2 regions of the Paenibacillus sp. ISL-20 genome follow, and region 1 is predicted to be linked to the other one. Evidence: riboswitches for the same ligand, from Rfam matches in the RefSeq annotation. Region 1 holds a riboswitch; the other holds the start of a gene.
The links. A riboswitch is a leader RNA that binds a small molecule or an ion and turns the genes downstream of it on or off. The one in region 1 is predicted to bind cyclic di-AMP.
Positions count from the first base shown of each region.

Region 2: linked by a shared signal. The riboswitch ahead of J7E85_RS00815 (C40 family peptidase) and the one ahead of J7E85_RS31580 (C40 family peptidase) in region 1 are both predicted to bind cyclic di-AMP.

Region 1 covers NZ_JAGGRD010000069.1:12,418-20,491, reverse strand. The annotation lists gene J7E85_RS31590 (M1 family metallopeptidase) at 1-1,028, shown strand, start outside; gene J7E85_RS31585 (hypothetical protein) at 1,040-1,867, shown strand; cyclic di-AMP (ydaO/yuaA leader) riboswitch at 2,217-2,357, shown strand; gene J7E85_RS31580 (C40 family peptidase) at 2,362-2,835, shown strand; gene J7E85_RS31575 (C40 family peptidase) at 3,273-3,746, shown strand; gene J7E85_RS31570 (GNAT family N-acetyltransferase) at 3,888-4,388, shown strand; gene J7E85_RS31565 (c-type cytochrome) at 4,550-4,906, shown strand; gene J7E85_RS31560 (4a-hydroxytetrahydrobiopterin dehydratase) at 5,007-5,321, opposite strand; gene J7E85_RS31555 (hypothetical protein) at 5,431-5,724, opposite strand; gene motA (flagellar motor stator protein MotA) at 5,915-6,715, shown strand; gene motB (flagellar motor protein MotB) at 6,699-7,505, shown strand; gene rluF (23S rRNA pseudouridine(2604) synthase RluF) at 7,619-8,074, opposite strand, start outside.
Region 2 covers NZ_JAGGRD010000001.1:172,544-180,617, forward strand. The annotation lists gene J7E85_RS00805 (ROK family protein) at 5-958, shown strand; gene J7E85_RS00810 (DIP1984 family protein) at 1,355-1,882, opposite strand; cyclic di-AMP (ydaO/yuaA leader) riboswitch at 2,141-2,271, shown strand; gene J7E85_RS00815 (C40 family peptidase) at 2,275-2,751, shown strand; gene J7E85_RS00820 (stalk domain-containing protein) at 2,980-4,254, opposite strand; gene J7E85_RS00825 (2Fe-2S iron-sulfur cluster-binding protein) at 4,482-4,868, shown strand; gene J7E85_RS00830 (PrsW family intramembrane metalloprotease) at 5,285-7,564, shown strand; gene J7E85_RS00835 (hypothetical protein) at 7,593-8,060, shown strand.

The sequences.
Region 1 (8,074 bases):
GCATCAAGCTGTATCTCGATCCAGCCCATAAAGACTTAAAGGAGCGTTACTTTGATGCCGCCAAGTCGGCCCTCGCTTCGTTTGGAAAATGGTACGGAACCTATCCGTATTCCACGTTGTCCATCGTGGTTCCGCCGGAATCGGGCAATGGTGCAGGCGGCATGGAATACCCGACGCTGGTCACGGCCTTCGGGGCCAAAAACGATTCGCCGGGATATGAGCTGGAGCGGACCGTCATTCATGAAATTGCCCATCAATATTTTTACGGAATGATCGCAAGCAACGAATTTGAGGAAGCGTGGCTGGACGAGGCCTTTGCAACCTATGCAGAAGAACGAGTGATGGAAAAAGAATACGGTATTACCTCCAATACGGCAGCTCAGGGAGCATCCATTACTTCCCCTGCACCGCTGAAGATGGAATCCTGGAAATACAGCTCGCACGAAAACTACGCACTGAATGTTTACACGAGGGGCAAGCTGGTGCTGCAAGGCATCGAACGGCAGGTCGGTCCGCAGATGATGGAGAAGATTCTTCATACGTACGCCCAGAAATACCGCTTCAAGCACCCGACAACGTCCGACTTCCAAAAGGTTGTAGAGCAAGTAAGCAAAACGTCCTGGCAGCCGTATTTTGACCAATATGTATATGGAAGCCAGATGGCGGACGTTGCCATCGACGTGATCAAAACCAAAAATAAAGGCACGGCGGAACATCCTCGGTATGAATCCACGGTCAAGATAACGAGCAAGGACGGGGATATAACCGATGTGCCAATCGTGTTCGCCTTTGAGGACGGCAAAACGGTGGAGCGAACCTGGAGCGGCAAGGACGGCAAAGTTACTTACACCCTGGAGTACAGCACTCCGCTCGCCTGGGCCATGGTTGATCCGAAATACTCCATCGTCCTGGAGAATAAACACATCAATAACTATATGAAGGCAGGAATGGATCCGAAGGTGGTTACACGCTGGAATCTCAGTATTACCAAGCTTGTGGAGACGCTGTTCGGCAGCCTGTCATGGTGAGGGGGGAGCACATGAAAAGTTACGCAGGCCAAGGGTGGATCAGTGTTAAAGACCAGCTATACGTCTCTATTCTGCTCTTCTTATACCGTTTGCTGTGGGGATACTGCTTGTACCGACTCGTAAAATCGGCAGTCGTTCCCCTTCTGATGCGATATCCGGATTCTGCCCCTAACGAGCTCAGCCGTCTTTTATTCTTCTACGAGGGCGAGATGAGCCTATCCCTTAGCAGCACGGTCCACACCTACGGATGGCTTCTGGCCGGTTTGCTCTTGATCCGGATGATCCTCACCCCGCTCATTCGGGCCGGCATCTTCTACAACCTTCACCAGGAAGCTAAGGGCGAGCGCGGTTTATTCTTCTTCATTGGCATGCGGAAACTGTGGAAACCCGTAACGCTATTCTATCTGATTGAGCTCATTCTCACCTTTGCGCCCGGTTACTGGATTCTGCCCAAAATCCTTCCGATTCTGCTGAATGGGATTCAAGAGCCTGTTCTGCTGCTTCATGCACTGCCCTATGGAGCTGGGTGGTTCTTGTACGCCTATCTGATCCGCCTGTTATTGCTCTACATGCAATTCGGGCGCACTGGGGGTTTCGGTATGATCAGCTCTATCCTAGCACTCTTCCGCCGCTTGGGCACGGCAGTGCTGTTGTCCATCACTATCGGCGGATCAGCCTGTGTCATTCTGTTGCTCCTGAGCTCGGTTTCGCTCTTCTGGGCCGGATTGGTCGGCTTAATTATTCAGCAGGCCTCTTATTTCCTGAATGGATTATTCCAAATTTGGGTAATATCCGCCCAATATCATTTGTGGAGAGATTCTTCCTCACAGCATTCCTAATCGTTACAATTCGTTACCCTGAAATGGTGAATCATGCTCGCCAATAAGCTGTAATCCGAAGTGACACGTTTCTATCCCGAGCTTGATTTTACAAAGAATAAGCGTTCATTTATCCTCTATATTATAAATTTCTGAGCGCCAAATTACAAAAAAACCTGTTTCCCCAAGATGGGGACAGGTTTTTTTGTTTAAAAATGATCTTTCCTCGTTTGCCAAATTGTTAATACTCTGCTAAAATAACGAATATGTTAGTAACAACTTTGTCATCTTTACTGTAACTTTTTTGTTGGAACTATGTAAATTCGTTAACTATGTTGGAACGTCAGACGTCAATGAATGGGTTCATCAACATTTTAAGGAGCCGAATTCCCATAACGATATGGGAAGCGGGGGATCCGTTTTGGGTGAATTGATCTCGCAAGAGAGGGATCATAGGGGACCTTTCAACCGAACCCTTAAGCTAACCTCGCAGGCAATGGAAGGAGCTTTTTGTTTTGAAAAAGAAGTTAACGGCTGTTTCTCTCGGCCTCGCACTCGCACTCACATTAGGGACCGGAAGCGCTTTCGCCGATTCCAAATTAAATACAGCAATCAAACCAGCCATTGGTGTCTCTTATAAAACGGGTGGAACCACAACGAATGGTTTTGACTGCTCCGGATTCACCAGCTATGTTTACAAGAAGCTTGGCCTTAGCTTGCCGCGTACGTCTGCAGCTCAATACAAAGTAGGAACGGCAGTATCCAAGAGCAACCTGAAAGCTGGCGATCTCGTGTTCTTCAACACATCCGGTAGAGGTATCTCTCATGTGGGTATTTATGTTGGGAGCGGCAAATTTGCTCATTCCTCATCTTCCCGTGGTGTCATGATCAGTCCGCTAAGCCAGAGCTATTACGCCAACCGATATGTAGGCGCTAAGAGAATTATGAGTCAGAATACGTACAAATCTGTAGCTGTGAACTACAATTAATGTTGGAACTTTATTGATTTACTCTTATAAGAAGCCCTGGGTTTATGAGATTGTGCCGATCTCATCCAGCGGCTTTTTTCTTTTGTTGATTGTGTGTATACCTTTATAACGTTTAAGACAACGAAAAAGTTTCCACTTTTCAAAAAAAAATGAATGAAGATATTGAAATGACTTCGTTTGGTTATTCCATCCCCAATCTCTTCTTATTCTTTATATACCCTTCTCTCCCTTCATTAAACACCGTTTTGGAAAAATATTGATTTTATTTGACGCTTCGACAGCTAATGCGATTGAAAAACAGCAAAATCCATCAAGAAATAATTGCCAATCCCGCTTGCTGTCTGATAGAATGGACGCAGTAACAACTTTGTCATTAATGTAAGTGCTTTAATACATAGATTGCTATGCCTCGCGGCAGCGAAAAGGAGCTTTCCATGCTGAAGAAAACATTATCAACAGCAGCCCTTAGTATCACACTGCTGTTCACTTTGGGCGTTGGCAGCGTGTTTGCTGATAGTGCGCTGGATCAGGAAGTCGATAAGGTGCTAGGTACAAGATACAGCTACGGCGGTACGACCACTAGCGGATTTGACTGTTCCGGCTTCACCATGTATGTATTTGCTAAACTCGGATTGAAGCTCCCGCATCAATCCGGCTCTCAATTCGACATGGGGACAAGCGTGTCCCGTAAGGATCTGCGCGCTGGCGATTTGGTGTTCTTCAACACATCGGGCCAGGGCATCTCCCACGTCGGCATTTATGTCGGCGATGACAAATTTGCCCATGCCTCGACCAACCGCGGCGTGGTTATCAACCGCCTTGCAGAGGAGTACTACGATCAGCGCTACGTGGGTGCAAAGCGTATCATGAGCGATGATACGTATGAAGAGTCGGCTGGTGAATCATCCTAAGCTATAGAGGCTAATCATCCCTATACATACTGCTTGCCCGTTAAAGGAGCCCTTACCTCTCTTTGACGGGCTTTTTTGATTTCGACTTGGATGTTCGTAAAAGGGTTATCATTTTATATATACGATAGGAGGACTTCACCAATGGATGCAATACCGATTACATTTCACACCGTAGTCATGCGTGAAGAGCATGCGAAAGAAATATGCGCCTGGACCTATCCTCCTCCCTATAATATCTATGGCTTTCTTCCCTGGGAGCAGATGAAAGGGCTTGGGGTCGAGTTTGGCGATCCGGACATTCGCCAGAGGCAGTATATCTCGATTCTGGATGAACGGGAGACCCTGTGGGGGTTTGCCCAGCTGTTTCCGATGCACGAGGTGACACGAATCGGACTTGGCATGCGGCCTGATTGGTGCGGGTGCGGAATGGGTAAACGGTTTATGGGGGCGATTGTCCGGGAAGCCAGGCGGAGGCGGCCTGCCGACGAAATCGACCTTGAGGTGTTGACCTGGAATGAGCGCGCGATCCGCACGTATCAAAAGGCAGGCTTTCATGTCACCGATACGTATGAGCGACTTACACCAACGGGAAATGCCCTTTTCCACTGTATGGTGTATGAGCCCCCGGCAAATGAGGAATAGTAATCTTTGTCTATATGAAAAAGCACAATTTTGTGTACTTTTTATGAAGCTACGCCGTATAGTTGCTTTTTTTGTCACAACTGGCTATGCTGTCTATGGATGTTGGTTTATAATGGAGACAAGTGCAAAAGTGCAGTATACATAGAAGGGACGATATGACGATGCAAAAATGGATCATGAGCGGATTGTTCTTCGTCGCATGTGCGTTGGCTATCGCGCTGATGTTTACGCTCCCAGGTAAGGAACAGGTGGCTCAGGAAGAGAAGCCGACCATGCCGGAAGTGACTCTCGATGCTGCCGCAGCGGAAGCCACAATGAAAGCAAGCTGTATTAGCTGTCACGGCGACCAACTTCAAGGCGGCGCTGGGCCGGCTTTGAATCAAGTAGGCGGGCACATGGATGCGGACGCAATCTTCAACGTTGTAACCAAAGGTCGTAAGGGAATGCCTTCCTTTAAAGATCAACTTAAGCCCGAAGAAATCGCAAACATTGCGCTATACCTTGCTGAGAAAAAATAAATCAGCTTATACGCTAAACACGCTTGCACCTGGAGTTCTTCCCGGTGCAAGCGTGTTTTTACATATTCGGGATCTCTGAGGGGACTAACCGTCCCCCCTTCTATTGTGCCGCCTTGCTATCCTTCGAACGACTCTTCTCATAGGCTTCGTTAAACTGCTGCGCTTCCTTAATATCCACAGCCGTAATGCCACCGTCGTCCCAAGAGGTGAGACGAAGTGTAACGACTTTATAATCTATGGTGATGTAGGGGTGATGTCCGAAAGCTTCTGAAATAGCTGCCACTTCATCAACAAAAGCGATTCCCTTCATGAAGGAGGAGAAGGTATACTTCCGTACAATCCATCTCCCTTGTTCAAATTCCCAACCCTCAAGCTTTTCCAGATGAGCCTCTACTTCTTGCTGCGTATAAAGCATCTTTTATCTTCCTCCCCGAAAAAAACCTATCTTAAAGCCGACTTACACGTAATATGGTCTTTCTGTCATCTATTCTATTCTGCCCTGTATCTGTTGATAACTGGAGTGATTACACAAGAGCCACAAAGGCCAACTCTTCTTCACCAATCAAAATATGTATTCGATGGTTCGTTTGATCATGCATGACCACGCCGCTGCCAACATTAATCACCGGCTCTGTGCCTAGCGCATAGAACAAATCCTCAGCCAGCGCTTCATGAACCTCATTTCTCTCGGCTTTACCCAGATTGCCCCAATCCTCAGCTTCCATTTCAAAGAAGACATAGCTGTCGGTAATTCGTCCGACCGCCTCGGTCAGTTCTGCCAGAATTTCGCCGTAATCTCTTCCGTGTTTAACGCCCATCTCCATCACTCCTTTCCTTGCCGTACTTAGCTTCGTTTCCCTTCCTTCCATTATACCGGAAATTACAACTAAAAAAAAAAGCCCGACCTGACGATAAATAGGATAACGCCCCACAAAGGGGCCCGGTTCTCCATGAGAACCGTTCTGACGAATGGATTCGTTATTTTATTTCTCACGGATGAGGTGTGGTATGGAAATTTCAACAATTATAGGCTTAATAATCGGTATCGTCGCGGTACTGGTGGGCATGGTTCTGAAAGGTGCCTCCCTTCTCGCTTTGTATAATCCGGCAGCCTATATAATCATTCTTGGCGGTACGGCAGCAACTTTATTCATCGGGTTTCCGCTAGTCGAGCTGAAAAAGATTCCGAAGCTGGTCAAGATGACCTTTGTGAAACAGAATCTGATGGACAAAACGGAAATGATCAAGCTGTTTATGGAATGGGCTTCGATCACACGCCGTGAAGGTCTGCTGGCTCTTGAAACCAAAGTCGATGAGATCGATGACACCTTCCTGCGTAATGGGATGCGCATGATCATCGATGGCAACGATCAGGAATTTGTACGTGATGTATTAATGGAAGATATTAATGCCACGGAAGAGCGCCATCGTTCCGGCTCATTGATCTTCTCCCAAGCCGGTATGTATGCACCTTCCCTCGGGGTACTTGGAGCCGTTATCGGTTTGATCGCTGCATTATCCCATATGGAAGATATGGGCGAACTTGCTCATGCCATCGGGGCAGCGTTTATTGCAACCCTGCTCGGTATTTTCACCGGTTATGTCCTCTGTCACCCGATTGCGAATAAACTCAAGCGTCTATCCAAACGTGAGGTTGAAATCCGCCTGATGATGGTAGAAGGCCTGCTGTCCATTCAATCTGGTGTATCCACCATTGCAATCAATCAGAAGCTCTCCGTGTTCCTGACACCGTCCGAACGGGCTGAGCTCAGCGAGAGGGAGGCTGGTGCTAGTGAGCAAAAAGACTAGACACGAGCCGCATGAGGAGCATGCCGACGAATCCTGGCTTCTTCCTTACGCAGACCTACTGACCTTACTTCTGGCCTTGTTCCTGGTGCTATACGCCATGAGTGCGACGGATGCACGTAAATTTCAAGAAATGAGCGAAGCCTTCAGTGTTGCTCTCAGCGGCGGAACCGGTGTGCTGGATTACAGCAAAACGGAATCCAGCGATGTTCCGCCCAATATTAAGGATCATAAAGCGACATCCCCTTCCGTTCCCGCAACAACACCTGACCAACGGCGTGCAGAGCTGATGCGTCAGGAACAACAGGATCTGGAGAAGCTGAAGAAGCAGCTCGATAATTATATTAAAAATAACGGTTTGACCTCGGAGCTCAGCACCAAGTTGAACCACTCCCAGCTTGTCATTACGATACGGGATAACGCCTTGTTCCCTTCCGGCGAAGCCGTTGTGAAGCCGGAAGCCCGTAAACTGGCCAAGGCCATCTCGCAAATGCTTCACAAGTTCCCGGACTATGAAATCATTGTATCCGGCCATACGGATAATGTGCCAATCTCTAACAGCCGCTATCCGTCGAACTGGGATTTAAGCTCGGATCGAGCCTTGCAGTTCATGAAGATTCTGCTTGCCAACTCGGAGCTGGATCCTAAACGATTCATGCCGATCGGTTATGGTGAATACCATCCGATTGCTGATAACAACACCGCTGCTGGGCGAGCGAAGAACCGCAGAGTCGAGGTATCCATTATACGTAAATACCAGGATAGCGCCACCTTTACAAGCGTGAATGAATAACCCAAAAGGGAACGGGTCCCTACAGACTATAACACACAATAAACAACCGATGCATCTGGACTACAGATCCCATCGGTTGTTTTTGTTTAAGATTATAGAAGTATTTTAGCCAGCTACTCGAGCCTGTAGTTCAGCAGCTGACCAAGCTCTTCCTTCTCCTTCTCGTTAAGATCACGCCATGAACCGATGCGTTGACTGCCAAGACGGATATTCATAATCCGGATTCGCTGCAGCTTTCGGACCTCATAACCAAAAGCGCTGCACATTCTGCGGATTTGGCGATTTTTCCCCTCGGTCAGAATGATTCGGAATACGCGCTCGGACATTCGAGTGACCTCACAGGGTAGCGTCATCTCACCCAAAATCTTTACGCCGCTGGACATCCCTCTAAGGAAGGATTCCGTTACCGGGCGATCCACCGTTACAATGTATTCTTTCTCATGTTTCCCCTCTGAGCGAAGGATCTTATTGACGATATCTCCATCATTCGTCAGCAAAATCAGACCCTCAGAGTCCTTATCCAATCGTCCGATAGGAAAAATACGCTCGTTGTGGCCTACAAAGTCTAC
Region 2 (8,074 bases), on a different contig from region 1:
AAAATTGCAAACCGTATGGAATAAACAGCAAGAATTTGTGGTTGGCGTTGACCTTGGGGGTACGAAGATCGCGGCAGCGCTCTTTGATTCCGAAGGACAGCTGCTGAACCGGGAGCAAATGGAGACAGCGGGTGCGCGTACGGCTGAAGAAGTGGTCGCGAGAATTACGAACATGATCCGCAGCGTGTCGGACGGCCACCCTCTTCGAGGCGTAGGGATGGCTTCACCCGGAACAGTTAACAGTAGGGAGGGGATTGTCATTCATGGTACGAATCTGCCGGAATGGACGAATGTCCCCCTCAAAGCCTGGATGGAACGTGATCTGCATACGGAGGTTCAGGTGCTGAATGACGCGAATGCAGCCGCATGGGGAGAGTATGTAAGAGGTGCCGGAAGAGGGTCGACGAACATGGTGTACGTGACGCTAAGCACCGGCATCGGCTCAGGGATCGTGCTGGATGGGAAGCTGTTCCTGGGCAGCAGTTCATTTGCTGGGGAACTGGGACATCATATCATTGATCCGAACGGTCCGCAGTGCAATTGCGGGAGCCACGGCTGCTGGGAGGTATTTGCTTCAGGAACGGCCATCGGCCAGGCAGCATCCCAGCGGATGCTCACCCAGCCCAGCGTAATTTCTGAACTGGCCGCATCTGAGGCGGGAGTGAACGCCAAGCATGTGTTTGAGGCAAAACGACTTCATGACCCCGTCGCAGTAGAGGTCATCGATCGTGCCATCTATTATATGGCGCTTGGACTGGTTAACGTCATTCACAGCTTCAACCCCGATCGCATCGTGATTGGAGGGGGAGTAAGCAGAGCGGGCGATCTTTTATTTCCGCAGCTGCGGGAAATGACAGATAAGCTGGTCATGCCATCCTATTTAGGCACGTACGAGATCGTTCCTGCAGGACTTCGGGATGATGTTGGTTTGGTTGGAGCTGCGGCCTTGTTCCAATAGCATAGGGGTAAAGAGAAGGTTACGGATAGGATAAAGGATGGAATAGAGCTTAGATAGAGAGCGTTCGGATTGGCAACGCAGTTTCATGTTAACCGTGCTTAAGTGAATTAGACAAAAGCCGCCCTTCTGGGGCGGCTTTCCAATTATTCATAGATAGCGGGAAACGGAGCGATCATTTTTTTTCGTAATAAGTCCGTAACATGTGACAGGTGACAGGCGTGAACCGTAAGCCGTCATCCGTTTTCACTGGAGGCGATTTTTTGGTTTCCTGGTTAGGTTTGTTTGTATCCGACAAACAATAAACGGTTGCTCACACTTTCCCGCGATGCCGGCGGAAACCGCCGGCTCCAAACCCGCACGTGGGGTGACCTGTAGACTTGGAGCCGGCGGCTGCCGCTATTCCATGTACTTGGATGCGTCAAACGTAATCATGGACGTATGATTGGCATGTTCAATCAGTGAAGAGAGCTTGGTTACTTCGCGTTCCTTCTTGCGCGCTTGCGCCTGATAAGCTTCCGGATCATATAAAGCGACGTTGAACAGCGTTACGGCACCGTCTCCGCTGCCACGGCTGCTCTGGCGCTCCAGCTTCTTGCGGGAGCCGAGATGGGCAAGCTGCCCGATATTGCTGCGTATCTGCTTGGCCAGCTCGATCGCTTCCATGATGGTCATGTCGGAGCCGTTCCAGCTAATGGTTTGCGTTGTATTGGAGATTGCCATCAGCAAATCCAGCTTTCTGTAATCCGCCGCGGCCGCTTCGATCTCTTCCGTAATGACATCCACGCTGCGCGTAGGGTATTCCGCCGTCTCCCCTTTTTCAATGATCGTGCTGCTGTTGTTCAATCGTTCCGACATCAATTGATTGATGAGACGGTTGATTGCTGCCCGGACAGCCAAAGCTTCTGCCATCGTAATTTGACTCATAAGGGATGGATCACCTCTTTAATTTCATTTCTGATTATGTAAACGCGTAGTTCTGTAAAAAGTTGCTAGATTATTAAAAAAAGCAGTTCGAGAAGGAAGCAGAGTTACATAATTGTCATGACTGTGTGAGATGGTAACAAATATCCGGCAGAAATTCTTCATCTTTACGACAGCTCCAAACATAAAATGATAGATTTTTAGGATATGATTGACAGCATCCTTGCTTGTATACTATATTAAGAGAAGGTTACAAAACGTTAATGAATTTTGCCGAATTTCGTTTGTGAAAACGGGGGAACCGTCTTGGGTGAATTACTCTTGTATAGAGAGTATAGGGAACCTTCAACCGAACCTTTAGCTAACTCCGTAGGCATCGAAGGAGAGAACATATTTTGAAGAAGTTTGTCATCACTTTGCTAGGGTCTGCAATTATTTTTTCTTCTGGTGCCGTATCAGCATTTGCTGATCAACAACCGAATTTTCAATATCAAGTGAAGCAATTGGTAGGAACGCCATACAAATGGGGCGGAACGACCACTAGCGGGTTTGATTGCTCCGGATTTATTCTGTACATGTTTAGAAATTTCGATATGGATCTTCCACGCACATCCCAAAGCCAGGCTAGCGCCGGGGAACATGTGGATCGCGAAGATCTGCGTGTTGGAGATCTGGTATTCTTCAATACGAGCGGCAGCGGAATTTCTCATGCAGGCGTTTACATTGGTGATGGAGAATTTGCACATGCTTCCAGCAGCAAGGGAGTCAGAATCAGCAAGCTTAGCGATTCATATTACGAGCCGCGTTATGTCACGGCACGTCGTGTGTTGAGTCAAGAAAATTATGCGAGACTGGTAGGAAGCGCAAGCTAATTGAATTACATTGCAGTTTAGGGTTCAATACATAATCAGAAAGCCTGACCAAGGGATGTCCTTGTCAGGCTTTCTTTTTTTTAGATATCAGAAAGTATAAACTTCGAAGCTTGTGACTTCCTGATATCGCAAGAAAAACGTCTACTAACTGCGGTCTGTCAACTGTGAAAGTATGTCGATAGAAGTTTTTCTTACTATAAGTCTGTCAATCCCACAGGGGTTGTTCGGTTACTCCTTAACAACAGAGGCATTCACAGCTGCTTCCATCCCGTTATTATAGAGACGGAACAGGCCAAGACGCCAGAAAGCAGCACCTTTCAGATCATAGCGTTTGGCCAAACCGAGCTTATCGTCCACGGAAGTACCGGTTTCGCTAAATAGGCTGATGCCGAGTAGGAGCTTCTGCTTCGGGACACCTGCTTGGAGTGCCAACTGGATCGCTTGGTCCACCAGGCTGTTTGGTTCGGGTACCTGAGATTTGGTTCCGACCGGATTGTACTGATAGGCCATAACGATGAGATCATCGGCGATGGAGGCCAGCGCTTTGTAATCGTAACCTTTATAGGCGCTGTTCAATGGCGGTACCGCTAAGGACAGGGTAATGTCTTTGGGCAATGCTGCCTTCAATTGCTTGACATAATCATTGAGCAGCTTCTGCTGTTTCACGGCATCCAGTTTAAAACCGAGCCCTTCAAAATCAAGCACAACGCCGCCGAATCCATTTTCTGCAACCGCGGATGTGATGCCTTCAATGGACTTTTGGCGCAGGCTGCTGTCGCTCAGGACTTTGGTTAATTCGCCGTTTCCATCTAAGGCATAGACCATGAGGTATGGTTTAATCTTCTGGTCCGCAGCATCAGCAACAATCGATTGAGGTGTCACATCTCCGTCCGAAGCGGGCAGGCGGTATTCGTTACCTTGAAGCGTAAACTGACCTTCACGATCGATGCGGCTCCATCCAAAGGCGACTGAATTCATCGATCCCACGAGATCCAGCTCTTGGTAAGATTCTATGGCATAGAAAGCTCTCAAATGCATCTCGCGCTGCGGCGATACAAGGGAGACCGTGCGAGTTGCCTGATTCCAGCCCACATCGACACCGAATTGGCTGCTGAACGAGCTAAGCGGGATCAGTACACGGCCTTCCCGTTGAACTGGCGGGGCCGCAAGCTTCACTTGTTTTCCATTGACGGTTGCTGTCGTGCTTCCTACCTGAAGTAACACTTCAGTCGATTGGCCTTTCACACTGCCGATGGCCTTTACGGTTTGCGTCTTGCTATTCCAGGTGATTTGAATGCCCAGCGCTTCACCGACCGTCCGGAATGGAACGTAGGTGACCCCTTTGTCTACCCGCGGAGCCGCATCAAAGGTTAGCGTAACATCATCCAGCTTTACCGATATGGCAGGCTCAGCATGTACCTGACCAACATGGGGTGCGGTGCCGAGCAAGGATAAGGCAAGAACGGCAGCGACAGCTGTTTTTCCTATTTGTTTATGCAGCATGCTTTGGTATTTCCTCCGATCCATTAAATAATAGAATGATTTCATAGAATATGGAATTAGGTCTAGCATACGCTAGTATAGCAAAATTTTCATAGAGTTCCAATTCCAAGATGTCAATGTCATAGAATAGATAAGAGTAAGCATGTTGATTTTTTAAACTTTCCGGTATAATAAATGAAGGATTTTATACATAACCTGATGATTACATGCATAGGGGGATAACGCGCGTGTTTAAATTCTGGAAAAACAAAAAGGGTAGGAATAGCGAAGACAACAACTCGCCCATCCCGGAAGAGATGATCGAAGCCGTACCGGATCGGATCATTGAACTAACAGGTCGCGAGGTTCGTCGCAGTGTGGCGCCTGTTCTTGGCATGACGGTGCTTGATCTGGCCGAACGGAATGACGTGGACTGGAACTCTTTTTGCAAAAGAGGAACTTGTGCGCGCTGCCGCTGCATGGTGGCGGAGGGAATCGAGTATTTGTCCGAGCCCAATCTGGCCGAAGAACAACGCTTGGATCCTGAGGAGATCGAAGAAGGATATCGTCTGGGATGCCAGAGCAAGATCGAAGCGGTCGGTCCCATCAAAATCAAGCATGCCCCATACTTTTGACGACATAGAAGGCGGATGCCGTCCATATTTAAAAAATCAGGCAGCCGTACAATGGATATAATCCCCTTCAAGTAGACAGTGCGAAGAAAGAGCACATCCGTTTACTTGGAGGGGATTTTTCATGGGGAACAAAAGTAAGCCACCTTGATAAACAAACTTCGTTTCCCGGGATGTTGTTGAAAATATCTATCAGATTTGAGACTAGCGCCTTTTGCCACATTTTACTAGAATGACTATACTACTAATATCTTGTAAAAAACAGACTATAGATAATTTGCGGAGATACTCAAAAAAACCTCCGCTGCGATCGATCGGTGACCATGGTTTTATGAGTTCTTATCATTACTCGTGGCCGGACCGACCATCAAGGGAGATGTCCTGCTCGCACGAAGCCGCTTTTAAAGGAGGCGACCGTTATGAATTCGATCTGGTCCATCCGAACCGGAATTCGGGATTTCCTGGAGTCTATCTATCGAACTGGCCGGTCCTGGATTGAGAAATATCCGTTTATTAAAACGGCGTATACGATATTTTCCTGGTTGTCTCTAATCCTGTTTGTTTTAAGCTTGTTTTTCGTTAAAGAATCGCGTACCATGATGGTTCAATATTTATGGTCGTTTTATGTACTCCTGCAATTTTGGTTTCTATGCCGAAGCAAAACGATACCGTGGAAGCAGATTGTGCTGTTCGTTCTGGCAGGCGTTTTTCTTGTCGTACCTTTTACGACGCTTACAGTCAATGCTCTCCACGTGCTTTTCGGCGGAAGCACATCTGACACCTGGTCCATTGCCGTGATCACGCCAATTTTCGAAGAATTGTGGAAGCTCCTTCCGCTAGGCATATTTCTGTTGTTCTCGCGTCGAGCTTCCGCTTTGAGTTTAAGCGATTACACGCTCATCGGCGCGGCGACCGGCGTTGGCTTTCAACTGATGGAAGAGCTCTCCCGAAGATGGCTAAGTTCCGGCCCACTTGCGGAAAAGTTCGGCTACAGCTTTACATGGATGGGCGGCGAAACGATCCATTGGGATTTGTTCTCGCTGTTTCCCGGGCGTTTCGAAGAAAGTGTCTTTCCGACGCTGATGACCGTCGGTCATCCTGTGCATACCGCCATGATCGCGCTTGCGTGCGGAATAGCCTATCGGCTGCGGACAAAACTGACGAAATGGGTTTTTCTGTTCCCGGCAATGATGTTGCTGTGGGCCATCCTGGATCACGCGGCTTATAACGGTCAGTATCAGCTGCCGGGTTGGGTGTTACGGCTTCATGATTGGACCGGCAGCGGTTATAAAACTCAGCCGGCCTTCCTGCTGATGCTGCTCGCATCGATTACTGCCGACTATTGGTCGCTGAACAAAATACGAATCCGCCTGCCGTCGCTGCCGAACGAGCCGCTGCTTAATCCGTTTACCGAGCTGTGGAATATGACCCGCTCTTTTTGTCTGGACCGTGGGAAATTCGTATATTGGCTAGGATTTTACCGGGAGCGCAGGGAGCTTGGATTTCATTTGCTTTATGGAAATGAAGAAGCGGCTGGTAGACAGGAGCCTATCGATGCTCGGGTAAAAGCTCTTTGCCAGGCGTTAACCGGACTCGCTATAATTCTGCTCGTGGCCGGTCTGTTCGCAGGCATCGGGGCACACACGAGCGGAGGAGAACCGGCATGTTTCGCCTGCATGTTCGACTCGCTGCAAGATTGGTGGGATCGGCTGGATTGGTATGAACAGGGCGCGATCCTTCTTGGAGCTCTTGCCTTGTCACTGCTGTTCGTTGGATTCTGGCCGGCTTTTGGCATCGCAATGACAGGGATGGGAATCGCCGGGAGCGGTCATGAGATTGCCGGTTATATCCGCGATCCGAAGAAGCTGTTGACTCCCGAAAATGCGCTTTCCGTGGCTGCAGGCATTGTATTAAGCCGAATCCCATTCGGCAAAGCGTTAAGCTGGGCAGGAAAGAAAGGACGCCGCTATGTGCGCAAGCTTCTGGATAAGCTCGGTTCCCGGAAGCCGGATATCGACGTCCCGGTTAAACCGAAACCTCCGAAGCATGACGGCCCGAGCAAGCATCAGGACGATCCCAAGAAGCCGGATGATGATCCCAAAAAGCCGGATGACGAGCCCAAGAAGCCGGATGACAATCCCAAGAAGTCAGATGACGATTCGCCACCGAATAAGGATAAAGCCGATGAGGGGACGGAACAAGATAAGACCATAGGCAGCATCGTTAAGGTTAAAGATAAAACAATATATACGAATCCAGCTGGAAATGAACTTACTTGGGTTGATCAATCTCCGAAAAATATTAATCGAGATATTGACCAATTCTTAAATAGTAAAGACGTTGGTAAAGCAACTGAGGCTAAGGTTGCGGACTTTGTAAGAAATGAAACAGACGTAAAAGCGTATGCACAAAAAGTTATGAGGAGTGATGGTCAAGCTGCCGGTGATTTAGACGTCGTAACAAAAGATGCGATTATTGAAGTCAAAGCATCTATTAGAGCGGTAAAAGTAGATCAATTTAATAAATTTACGGATCCAACTCATGATTTATTCTTTAATCCAGAGAATAAAAAGGTTATTTTGTATATTGATAAGTCATTGAGTAATTTAAGACCCGAACAACAAGCCATGCTGGAAACCATAAAATCTAAAGGTGTTACGATCGTTAACTCACTGGAGAAACTGAAGGGGGTTTTATAAAAGGATGGGGACTTCTGCTTTTATCTTAATGAACCAAAAAAAGTATACACCGGAGCGTCTTTTAGCTGATTCTATTATTTCTGCTTTTCATGCGGATGTAATGCTGAATTTTCATAACAGTAAAAATTATGCCAGCAATGGACAATTGCTTTCTACGACGTTGAATATTAATGATAAGAAAGTAAGAGAAAATAATGAATCGTTTATACTTTATGTAGATGCATTGGATAATCCACAACTTGATTTTTTTTACTATGAGGATGTGGGTTTGGATTCCAATCATAAACTATATCAAGTAGGAACAATTGAAGATATTTTTGGCGTCGAAGAGTTAGTATTTCGATTTATATATCATTATCTCAAAATAAATCCTGACGACTATTTTTGGGTTGCGGATTATGATTGGGTTTACAGTTGGGAAGACGTGCAACAATTAAAATCCCAACCATATGACTCAGATTGGTGTTATAAAAACCCTAGTGATAATTCTGGATAATTATATAAGTAACC